Regions from separate parts of the Brevibacillus sp. genome, predicted to be linked through region 3. Evidence: riboswitches for the same ligand, from Rfam matches in the RefSeq annotation. Region 3 holds a riboswitch; each other region holds the start of a gene.
The links. A riboswitch is a leader RNA that binds a small molecule or an ion and turns the genes downstream of it on or off. The one in region 3 is predicted to bind cyclic di-AMP.
Positions count from the first base shown of each region.

Region 1: another riboswitch for cyclic di-AMP. It lies ahead of DEP07_RS10175 (C40 family peptidase); the one in region 3 lies ahead of DEP07_RS17650 (quaternary amine ABC transporter ATP-binding protein).
Region 2: another riboswitch for cyclic di-AMP. It lies ahead of DEP07_RS21620 (CAP domain-containing protein); the one in region 3 lies ahead of DEP07_RS17650 (quaternary amine ABC transporter ATP-binding protein).

Region 1 is NZ_DOTK01000036.1:47,574-50,844, forward strand. It holds gene DEP07_RS10165 (PspA/IM30 family protein) at 1-625, opposite strand, end outside; gene DEP07_RS10170 (LiaF transmembrane domain-containing protein) at 693-1,097, opposite strand; cyclic di-AMP (ydaO/yuaA leader) riboswitch at 1,401-1,537, shown strand; gene DEP07_RS10175 (C40 family peptidase) at 1,542-2,069, shown strand; gene DEP07_RS10180 (response regulator transcription factor) at 2,289-3,008, shown strand; gene DEP07_RS10185 (sensor histidine kinase) at 3,009-3,271, shown strand, end outside.
Region 2 is NZ_DOTK01000072.1:239-3,509, forward strand. It holds gene DEP07_RS21610 (cold-shock protein) at 1-27, opposite strand, end outside; gene DEP07_RS21615 (rhodanese-like domain-containing protein) at 456-803, shown strand; cyclic di-AMP (ydaO/yuaA leader) riboswitch at 888-1,046, shown strand; gene DEP07_RS21620 (CAP domain-containing protein) at 1,054-1,773, shown strand; gene DEP07_RS21625 (hypothetical protein) at 1,841-1,999, opposite strand; gene DEP07_RS21630 (homoserine dehydrogenase) at 2,148-3,158, opposite strand; gene def (peptide deformylase) at 3,198-3,271, opposite strand, start outside.
Region 3 is NZ_DOTK01000056.1:27,503-30,773, forward strand. It holds gene DEP07_RS17640 (ABC transporter permease) at 1-30, shown strand, start outside; gene DEP07_RS17645 (ABC transporter ATP-binding protein) at 27-1,082, shown strand; cyclic di-AMP (ydaO/yuaA leader) riboswitch at 1,245-1,391, shown strand; gene DEP07_RS17650 (quaternary amine ABC transporter ATP-binding protein) at 1,823-3,043, shown strand; gene DEP07_RS17655 (ABC transporter permease) at 3,027-3,271, shown strand, end outside.

The DNA.
Region 1 (3,271 bases), on a different contig from region 3:
TATCCAGATCGTCTTTTTCCAACTCAGAAAGCGCGTTCTCCCAAGCGAGGTTTGTCTGGCGCCATTGACCGCTCATTTGCGCTTCGGCTTCCATGCGCAGCACTTTTTCCTCCATGCGAGCAAAGCCACGGCCTGCGGACTGATTTCCGATTCCCACTACGGCATGATTCACTTGCTTTTGTGTACGAGCTACCTGTGCCCGAGCCATCAGCGTGAATTTTTTCGCACGCATTTTATAGAACTCTTCCTTCAGCTCAGCCAGCTTCTCGCGCATTTGCGTAGCTGCCTCGGATGCTGCCAGGTACAGTGTCTCATACTCTGCTGCACGCGCTTCGTATTGCTTTTTGTCTGCAAGTGCACGGCGAGCAAGTTCATCTTCCCCTTCTGTCAGAGCGAGCTTCACTTGACGATCGCGTTTGTCGATCAGTGTGTTCGCTTCATCCAGTTGTTGGCGGAATTTCTTTTCCAGTGCTACCTGACGGGCGACAGCCACTTCGACTTGTCCGATTTCCACTTCCATATCTCGCATGTATTGATTCAGCATGACTACCGGATCTTCCATCGAATCCAAAGCGTCATTCACCGAAGCTACTGTCAGGTCACGCAAACGTTTAAAAATACTCATGTTTATTTCCTCCTCATCATATCACATCGTGTCATTTCATCCAAAAGCTCTCGCGACTTGAGCAACTCTATGGCTGGCGACGGGTCACATCTTTTTCCCAGGCGTCCAGCGCGTCTTCTTTCAATACTTTTTGGGCCCACTGACGCTCCCAGGCAGGTGGCGCTTCTTTGGGGACATGACTGGGGCGCAGTAAGCGATACCCCAGATAAATCACACCAATGGCCAGTAAGCCGTGGAACAGCAGATGGAGCTTGCCAATCAGCATCAGGAACCCGAAGAGGAAGATCACGATTCCCCAGAAACGCGAACCGGATTGTCCCATAATCTTTCGAGCGCCGTACAGCATGATGACCCCGGGAATCAAAAGCCCGATCAGGTCACCGAAGTCGATTCCGATTTGATCCAGCAGAACCAACCCGCCGATTAGCAAGAGAACCAGCCCGAGCAAAACCTTTCCAGACCGTTCACTCATTGCTCGCTTACCTCCTATTCTCTTGTGCATGTGGTGCTTGCTAACTTATGCCCTTATTGTAGCCCCCCGGATAGGCTTTCCATAACGGGCGTGCGGTTGGTTTTTCCCTCCGTCCTTGGACGGAGAGCACTTCCTGCCATAATCGGACGAGCCTGTTTTCGCCCCATTCCAACCGCTCTTGCAATGTCGAAACAAAACGTTACACCTTTAGACAGGATTTTGTGACAAAAATATGAACAAGCAGTCAAAAAAAAGGAAAAATCGGACAAGCAGCGAATCTTCGTAGAGTGCGTGTAAAAAAACATCGAAAAATAGCCGAATTCCGCATGTCGGAAACGGGGGAACCAGTTTTTTGGGGTGAATAGTTGCGTTAGGCAACTTAGGGCGTCCTTTCGACCGAACCCTTCAGCTAACTTCGTAGGCTCACGAAAGGAGCAGTTTCTTTTGCGCAAGGTGGTACTATCTTTATTTATGGCTGGATTGCTTGCTATGGGAGCGGGCGCTGCACATGCGGCGGAGAACACGACACTCGAAGAGGTTGTCGATGATCTGTACGGCGTTCCTTACAAATCTTCAGGCACATCCAAAAAAGGCTTCGACTGCTCCGGTTTCACACGCTACGTATTTGACGCGTTAGGTGTAGACCTGCCGCACAATTCTGCCTCTCAATATGAGTACGGTACAGAAGTTGCACGGAAAGACTTGCAACCAGGAGATCTTGTGTTCTTTAATACAAACGGACGAAGCATCTCTCACGTGGGCATCTACATCGGGGACGGCACATTCGTGCATTCGGAATCCGGCCGCGGAGTCGTCAACACCAAGTTGAACGACCCGTACTACTGGAGCAAGCGTTTTGTTGGTGCCAAGCGCATCAGCTCGCCTGTTCTGGAAGCAAAGGCGGACACTCCGAAAAAGGAAAACGCGGTGCAAGCTGCATCGTTGCCGGAAAATCAACCAAAAAAGAAGTAGTTCGGCAAAAACATAAGAGCCAGGGACAATCGTCTCTGGCTTTTTCTGACGAAATTTAGTACCAGGTCTAATTAGGTGCCCTTACTTATAAGGAAATAAGCATGAATGAAGGGATACTTGTTCCTATTCTGTGAAAGCATGTTATGATAGACAAGGCTGATTCTTTTTTTGCCATGACACTTGTCCACTTATTAATAGAAGTAACTGGGGGTAATTCCGGTGAAAGATCACATTTTAATCGTTGACGACAATCAGGAGATTATTGAACTGCTTGAAGATATTTTGGAAAACGAAGGCTTTCAGGTCTCCTCTGCGGAAAATGGCGAGGATGCACTTGCCCTGCTCAGCCAGGGAGAGCGGCCTAATCTCATTCTGCTCGATATCATGATGCCTAACATGAGCGGCTACGAGCTGTGCTCGCAAATCCGTCGGGAATGGGACTTGCCTATTTTGTTTCTCAGCGCCAAAAGCAAGGCCGTAGACAAAGTAGTCGGTTTTGAAATCGGGGCCGATGATTACATTACGAAGCCGTTTGACACGGAAGAACTGCTCGCCCGCATACGCGCCCATCTGCGCCGCTACGAGCGCATCCGCAAGCATACCGAGGAGCAGCCGGAAAAAGACGCCTCCGGTTCCCCGATCACGGTCTTGAAGTTCAAGGATTTGGAAATCCATAAAGAAACGTATTCCGTCTACGTCAACAACCAAAAGATCGAGTTGTCCACGAAAGAGTTTCAACTGCTGACTTTTCTCGCTGAAAATGCGGGTATCGTCTTCACGCGGGAACAAATTTACGACCGCGTCTGGGGCTATGGCTACGGCTCGCTCAATACGGTGACGGTACACATCAAAAACTTGCGCGAGAAGCTGGAAACAGAGCGGCAATTCATCAAAACTCAGTGGGGGACGGGCTACGTATTCATCGGGGAGAAGCTTTAGATGAGCCTCCGCAAAAAACTGTTTCTTTCTTTTATCGCGTTGATTACGCTCAACATCCTGCTGTTCAAGTTCGTTTTTCAGGACATCATCATCGACCAGTTGAAAAACGACCGTCACAACCAGTACCAGGCAGAAAAGGTCCGGGTCAACCAACTGCTGCGCTCCAGCAACTTCAAGGACCCGATCGAGCGCCAGGAGCTGGAGAAGCAGTTGCCAGAAGACGTCATGTACCGGATGGTCGTGAAGGACGCGAGCGGCAACAC
Region 2 (3,271 bases), on a different contig from region 3:
CCATTTAACTGTTCCGTTCGATTGCATGTAAAAAAACCTCCAAAAGTCAATTTGAATATGCAGTCATATTTACCGAGGCAAATAAAGCTCACATATCATGAAGAAATACTCCAACATCTGATTGCAATACGCCTTCATGATATGTGAATTTATTCTACTTCGACAATATGAAAGTGTCATAGGACGGAACTGCCATGTTAAAACCAAAACTTTTTGAAAACCTAAAACGACGAAAGCCCTTCCTCTCTCCCATCCTTGCGGCTCCGATGACCGCGCCAGTGTGAATCGGGAATCCAAAAACGTTATCCATCAGCATCATTATGCACCTCGATGAATTAGGCTTAATTATTCAAGTAATACTATCATTCTATCATACAAATACGCTATAATCAACTATTTAGATGCTACACGGCCCGTTTCTCACCTGATACACTAAGGTTCTGGAGGGATGATTCATGTCAAAAGAAGTGTATACAAAGCAAGAAATCAAGCAACTTTTGGAAAAGGGTACTCCGATTTTGTTCCTTGATGTTCGCGACGAAGCCAAATTTCAGACAGGCAGTGTGGAAAGCAAATTCGCTGACACGCGAAATGTTCCTTACGTGCACATGCTTGCGCAGGGCGACAAACTATTAGATGAAGAAACAGAACGGGCCGTCAAAGAAAGACAGATCATCACTGTATGCACAACGGGAAATAAAGCCCAAAAAGCGGCAGCTTTGCTGCGCGAGCACGGATATGAGGCAAAAGCGCTGCTCGGCGGATTGACAGCGTGGAAGGACGACGAAGACGAAGCGAAATAAACGCACTAGCACCAACGTTTCCAGCAGATTGGCAGATATTACTCCTTTATTTCGGGCGGGATGGTCTGATATTCTGGGTCATGCCAAACCAATACGCCGAAACTTCCTCACGAATGGAAGTGCGGGGGATCTTTTACGCGGATCAACAAAATCCGCTATGGGGTGAATCGCTCGAAGGAGCGTAGGGTTGTTTTCTCAACCCGAATCCGACAACTAACCTCGTAGGCCAAAAAAAGGAGACGATGTGAATATGAAACGTTTTGGAGCTACTGCCATCGCCATGACTCTGGGATTGGGCTTGGCCTTGACCGGATTTACTACTTCTGCTTCTGCTGCAACTTCCGCAAACTGCCCGTTGAAAAACGGTAACAGTACACCATATCAATTTTCCTATCAATGGATTCCATATGCGGGACAATTGCCTTTTGCATCCAATGCCCAGCAAAATCAGGTTGTTGTTCCACCAGTAAAGCAAGTACCTGTTCAGCAGCAGCCAGTGCAAAAGCCCGTACAAAAACCAGCGCAAACAGCACCGCAAGCACCTGCGCAACCAGTTGCAACTACACCTGCGGCTCCAACCGGACAAGCTGACCAGGCTAAAACAGGAGATTTCGCCAAGCAAGTCGCTGATCTCGTCAATCAGGAACGCGCAAAAGCAGGACTGGCTCCCGTGACGATGGACGCTTCTTTGTCCAAAGTGGCACTTGCAAAAGCAGCGGACATGTCGAACAACAACTACTTCGACCATACAAGCCCTACGTACGGTTCGCCATTTGACATGATGAAGCAGTTTGGCATCTCTTATATGACTGCGGGCGAGAACATCGCCATGGGTCAACGCAGCCCTGAAGAAGTCATGACGCAATGGATGAACAGTGATGGCCACCGCAAAAACATTATGAACCCGGCCTTTACCAAAATCGGTGTCGGATACACGAACGGCTACTGGGTTCAAGAATTTATCGGATAAAACAATCGTTTCACACGAAAGCCGGGTTTCTCTTCGCACAAAGAGACCCGGCTTTTCTCGTGTGGAGCTAGCCTTGCTCCGTATTTGCCGCGTTTTTCGCTTCGGGGGTGCAGCCGCAACCTTTCTGCTCGTCAAACAGAGCGACATCCTTTTGGTTCATCTTCTGTTTGGTCGGATAGGCAGAAACTTGTTGCAGTTCGGCATTGACATCAGATGATTGTTTCATCGTATGGCCCCCTCGCCGCTAATTTGGATATAGTTTGTGTTTGTGGTACATCGGTAGTATGCGCGTGAAAGCAGCAAATACATGCCTGCCGATCGCTGGAAAAGAGACGAAGCTTGCTCAGAGCTGTTGCCGTTTAGGAACTGCGCTTTTACTTGCTGAGAATATGTTCCAGGTCTTTCAGCGCTGCGGCTGCCGCTGCTACAGGGTCTGACTTCCCGCCGACCACCATCACCTCTCCCATCACATCGGTTTCGACCCGAATCGCCTTCGTAGTGCCTTTTACACGGGCAAAAGGGTGGCTCGCTTCAACCGCTTTCAATTCTACAGCCGCTTGAATCCCGTCCGCAGTCGGCCTGATCGTCCCGACCAGCTTGGGCACACGCCCGCTTTGTTTCCACTCCGCTATTTGTTCTGGTGTCACCTCGCGTACGCTGGCCCGCGGGATGTCGGACAGCTTGATTGGAGCAGCGAACGCAGCATTGGCCAAAATCGTCAGCTTGGATGCGGTGTCAAAGCCTTCGATGTCATATGTCGGGTCAGGCTCTGCGATTCCCATCGCTTGCGCCCGCCGGATCGCCTCTTCGCTGCTGATCCCTTCTTCCATCATGCTCGTCAGCACAAAATTGGTCGTTCCGGTAAAAATGCCTTCTACGTGCCTGATTTCACAGCCAGCCAAATTGTAGGTAAACAGGTCGATGGTCGGCAAAGCCGCCGCAGTCGCCCCGCTGATTTTCAACTGGACGCCTTGCTCTTTTGCCAAAGCGGACAAGCCGCTGTAATCGACGACGAGCGCACCTTTTGACACGGCAATGGCGTGCATTCCTTTTGTAAGCGCCTGGCGGATAAAGCCAAGGCTCGCTCCTCCCGTTTGGACATCGGACGGCCCGGCTTCGATCAAGATGTCCGCTTCTGTTTTCGCCAACCATGCTTCGGCGTTCCATGCCGAATCAACCGCTTTCTTTTCTTGGGCAAATGCGTTCAAGCCCTCTTCCGCAAGTCCATGCGGATCGTATAAGCTGCCAATTGAGCGGGCGACGCCGACAAGCCTGACGTCGGCCTGGTACAACTGGCGGTAACGGTCCTTACGTTCTTGCAGCAGTCGCGCGATTTGCTTGCCTACGGTTCCGAACCCTGTTAATACGATGTTCCAACGCTTCATTTGTCATTCTCCTTGTTGTCACAAAACATCAAGCGCTTGTCATGCTTGTCGGTAGACGTCTCTTCTGTATGCCAGGATCGCATTGGCGTCTTTTGGCCTGAGCTGTTTGCCCG
Region 3 (3,271 bases):
CGATACTGGCAACGGAGGATCGAACAATGAACAGTGCGCGGGTAATAGGGGTATCGAAAAAATTCGGGAATGTCACGGCGCTCCACCATCTCGATTTGCAGATCGGCCAGGGCGAGTTTGTCGCTTTGCTCGGTCCGAGCGGCTGCGGCAAAACGACGCTGCTGCGGCTCCTTGCCGGGTTCGAATCCCCGACAAGCGGAGAAATCTGGATCAACAACGAGTGTGTAGCCAGCGCGGCCAAGCGCAAGCCGCCGGAAGAACGGCGGATTGGCATGGTGTTTCAGTCGTTCGCCCTCTGGCCGCATTTGACGGTCTACGAAAACGTGGCGTTTCCTTTGCAGCATCAACAGCAGGTGCCGGAAGCGTACAAGCAAAACCCGAAAGCGCGGGTAGCCCAGATGCTGGAGATGGTCGGTCTGGGCGGTATGGAGGAGCGGTTCCCCAGTCAGCTTTCCGGTGGGCAAAAGCAGCGTGTGGCGCTGGCGCGCGCCATCGTGTTCAATCCGACCTTGTTGCTGATGGACGAACCGTTGAGCAGTCTGGACGCCGAGCTGCGCATGCAGATGCGAAAAGAAATCCAGTTCATTCACCGCGAACTGGGTACGTCGATTGTCTATGTGACGCACGATCAATCCGAGGCACTGGCCATGGCTGATCGCATTGTCGTGATGAAGGGCGGCAGAGTTGAGCAGGCAGGCACTCCGCACGACATTTACTACGCCCCGGAGTCGCCGTTTGTCGCCAAGTTTGTCGGCAGAGCCAACTTTTTAAAAGGGAACTGGGCTGCCGCGAACACCTTTTTGCTGGAAAAACAGGGAGCGTCATCGTTGCCGATCACCGTTTCGCGTGATTTTTCCGCTTTTTTCGATCAGCAAGTATTGCCTGTTCGCCCGGACCAGTTGAAGCTGTCCACCTGGCAACAAGGCGCGGACGGGATCATGGGCAAGGTCGCTCACGTCCAGTTTCAGGGCCGGGAGCTGATTTACTCGATTCGCGTCGGGGAAGAGGAATGGGAAGTGGTCACCGATATTAGCGAGCGGTTTGCTTACGATGATTCTGTACTGGTGAGCATTTGCGTGTAAGCTGGAAAGCAGGCGAAATAGCTTTCATTGGTGAGCAACCGATAGCTAATGTCAGGATATAAATAAAGAACGATCAAGCATGAGGCAAGCAGGCAGAAGCGAGCATTCACAATAATTGGCAGCAGGCGTATAATCAAATCACATTACCGAATCTGATTCAAACATTTCATACGGCCTAGTTCCGGGGCAACCCGGAAGCGGGGGAACCAATCTTTTGGGGTTAATCCTGAGCAATCAGGAGGGATGAGATAAGTCTTCTCTGCCATCCTACCCGTCAGCTAACCTCGTCGGCCAAAGCAGGGAAGGTTCATGAAGCGATGAAGTCTGGGCAATGATGCGAAAAAAGAGGAGCGGTCCTCTTCGGGCGCGTTTATAGGCCATTTCAGACTTTTTCTTTGGGACCTTTGTTCTTGAGAAAAAGGATGAAATAGGTCTATTTTTTATGGCGATTTTCATGTGTGGCTTTTGTCATACGCGTGCATGTCGATGTGCGAGGATGGCGGGCGGCAAATGAATTTCGGCATAAACCCGGTGCATGAAACCAAAAAACGAACAGCGAAATCAGGAAGACAGCGTACAGGGAGCCTTTTGCACAGGGGCGCCAGGTATTAGGTAAGCCTGCGTTATTCTGCAAAAATCGAGCGTACACAAGCGGCAGCGTCTGCAGGTGGTTCGTCCGGTTGGAAGCGGAACTTCGCAGGTTTTTTCATTTGGGAAAACAAGAAAGGGAGGAAAGGCTCATGCCCAAAATGACAGTCAGGCAATTGACGAAAGTGTTTGGCAAGCAGCCGCAGGCAGCGTTAAAGCTGTTGGAGCAAGGATGGACAAAGGAGCAAATTTTTAAAGAGACAGGGCAATCGATCGGTGTGAACCAGATCAGCTTCTCGGTAGCAGAGGGCGAAATTTTCGTCATTATGGGGCTGTCAGGCAGCGGCAAATCTACCTTGATCCGACTTTGCAACCGCCTGATTGAGCCAACCACTGGGAGCGTTCAGATCGATGGCGAAGAACTCATTGGTATGAAGCCGGCTCATTTGCGCGAGGTACGCAGGAGAAAGCTCGGCATGGTTTTTCAAAATTTCGCGCTCTTCCCACAGCGAACGGTACGGGAAAACATCGAATTCGGTTTGGAGATTCAGCAAGTACCGCATGGATTGAGGCAAGAAAAAGCACGCGAAGCGCTTGCGCTCGTCGGGCTTTCCGAGTGGGAAAATGCCTTCCCTGATCAATTGAGCGGCGGAATGAGGCAGAGGGTCGGCCTGGCCCGGGCGCTCGCCAACAATCCCGACATTTTGCTGATGGATGAAGCGTTCAGTGCCCTTGATCCGCTGATTCGAAAAGACATGCAGGATGAGCTGCTAGAGCTTCAGCTAACGATGAAAAAGACTATTTTGTTCATTACTCACGATCTGCATGAGGCATTGCGGCTCGGTGACCGGATCGCCCTGATGAAAGACGGTCGCTTCATCCAGGTCGGGCGTCCCGAAGAAATCATGACCGATCCTGCGGATGAATTCGTGAAAAAATTCGTTGAGGATGCAGACTTGTCCAAAGTGCTGGTGGCAAAACACGTGATGAAAAGGGCAGAAGCGATTACTCCTGACAAAGGTGCGAGGGTGGCCCTCCAGCTCATGATGGACAACGGGGTATCCAGTCTGTACATCGTAGACAAAAAGCGGACATTGCTTGGGCTTGTTACCGCCTATGACGTTTCGCTTGCGATCAATACGGGCGAGTCGCTTGAAACCATGATGAAAAAAGATATCCCCAGCGTGGGGCCAGATGCCCGTCTGAACAGCCTGTTTCCTCTGATGGCAGATTTGCACGTTCCGATTGCTGTCGTGGGTGAGGAGCGGCGTCTGTTGGGCGTCATTGTCAAGGGAGCGGTGCTCGGCGGGCTTGTCGGCAAGGTCAATCCGCAGCAGGGAGCAGAGGTGATGCCTCATGGATTCCGTGCCTAAGTTGCCGATCGGTGAGTGGGTGGAACGAATCGTTGAGGCGCTCGGTCAGCACAAAGGCATTTTGTTCGATCCGATCGCGATCATCATTTCGGGAATGGTCACGTACTTTACCGAGGTTTTGGCTGCGATACCGTCTGTTATTCTCATTTTGCTGTTCGGGGCGCTGGCCTGGGTATTTGGCGGGCGATCTTCGATGTTTTTCACATTGCTTGGGCTGTTTCTCATTGC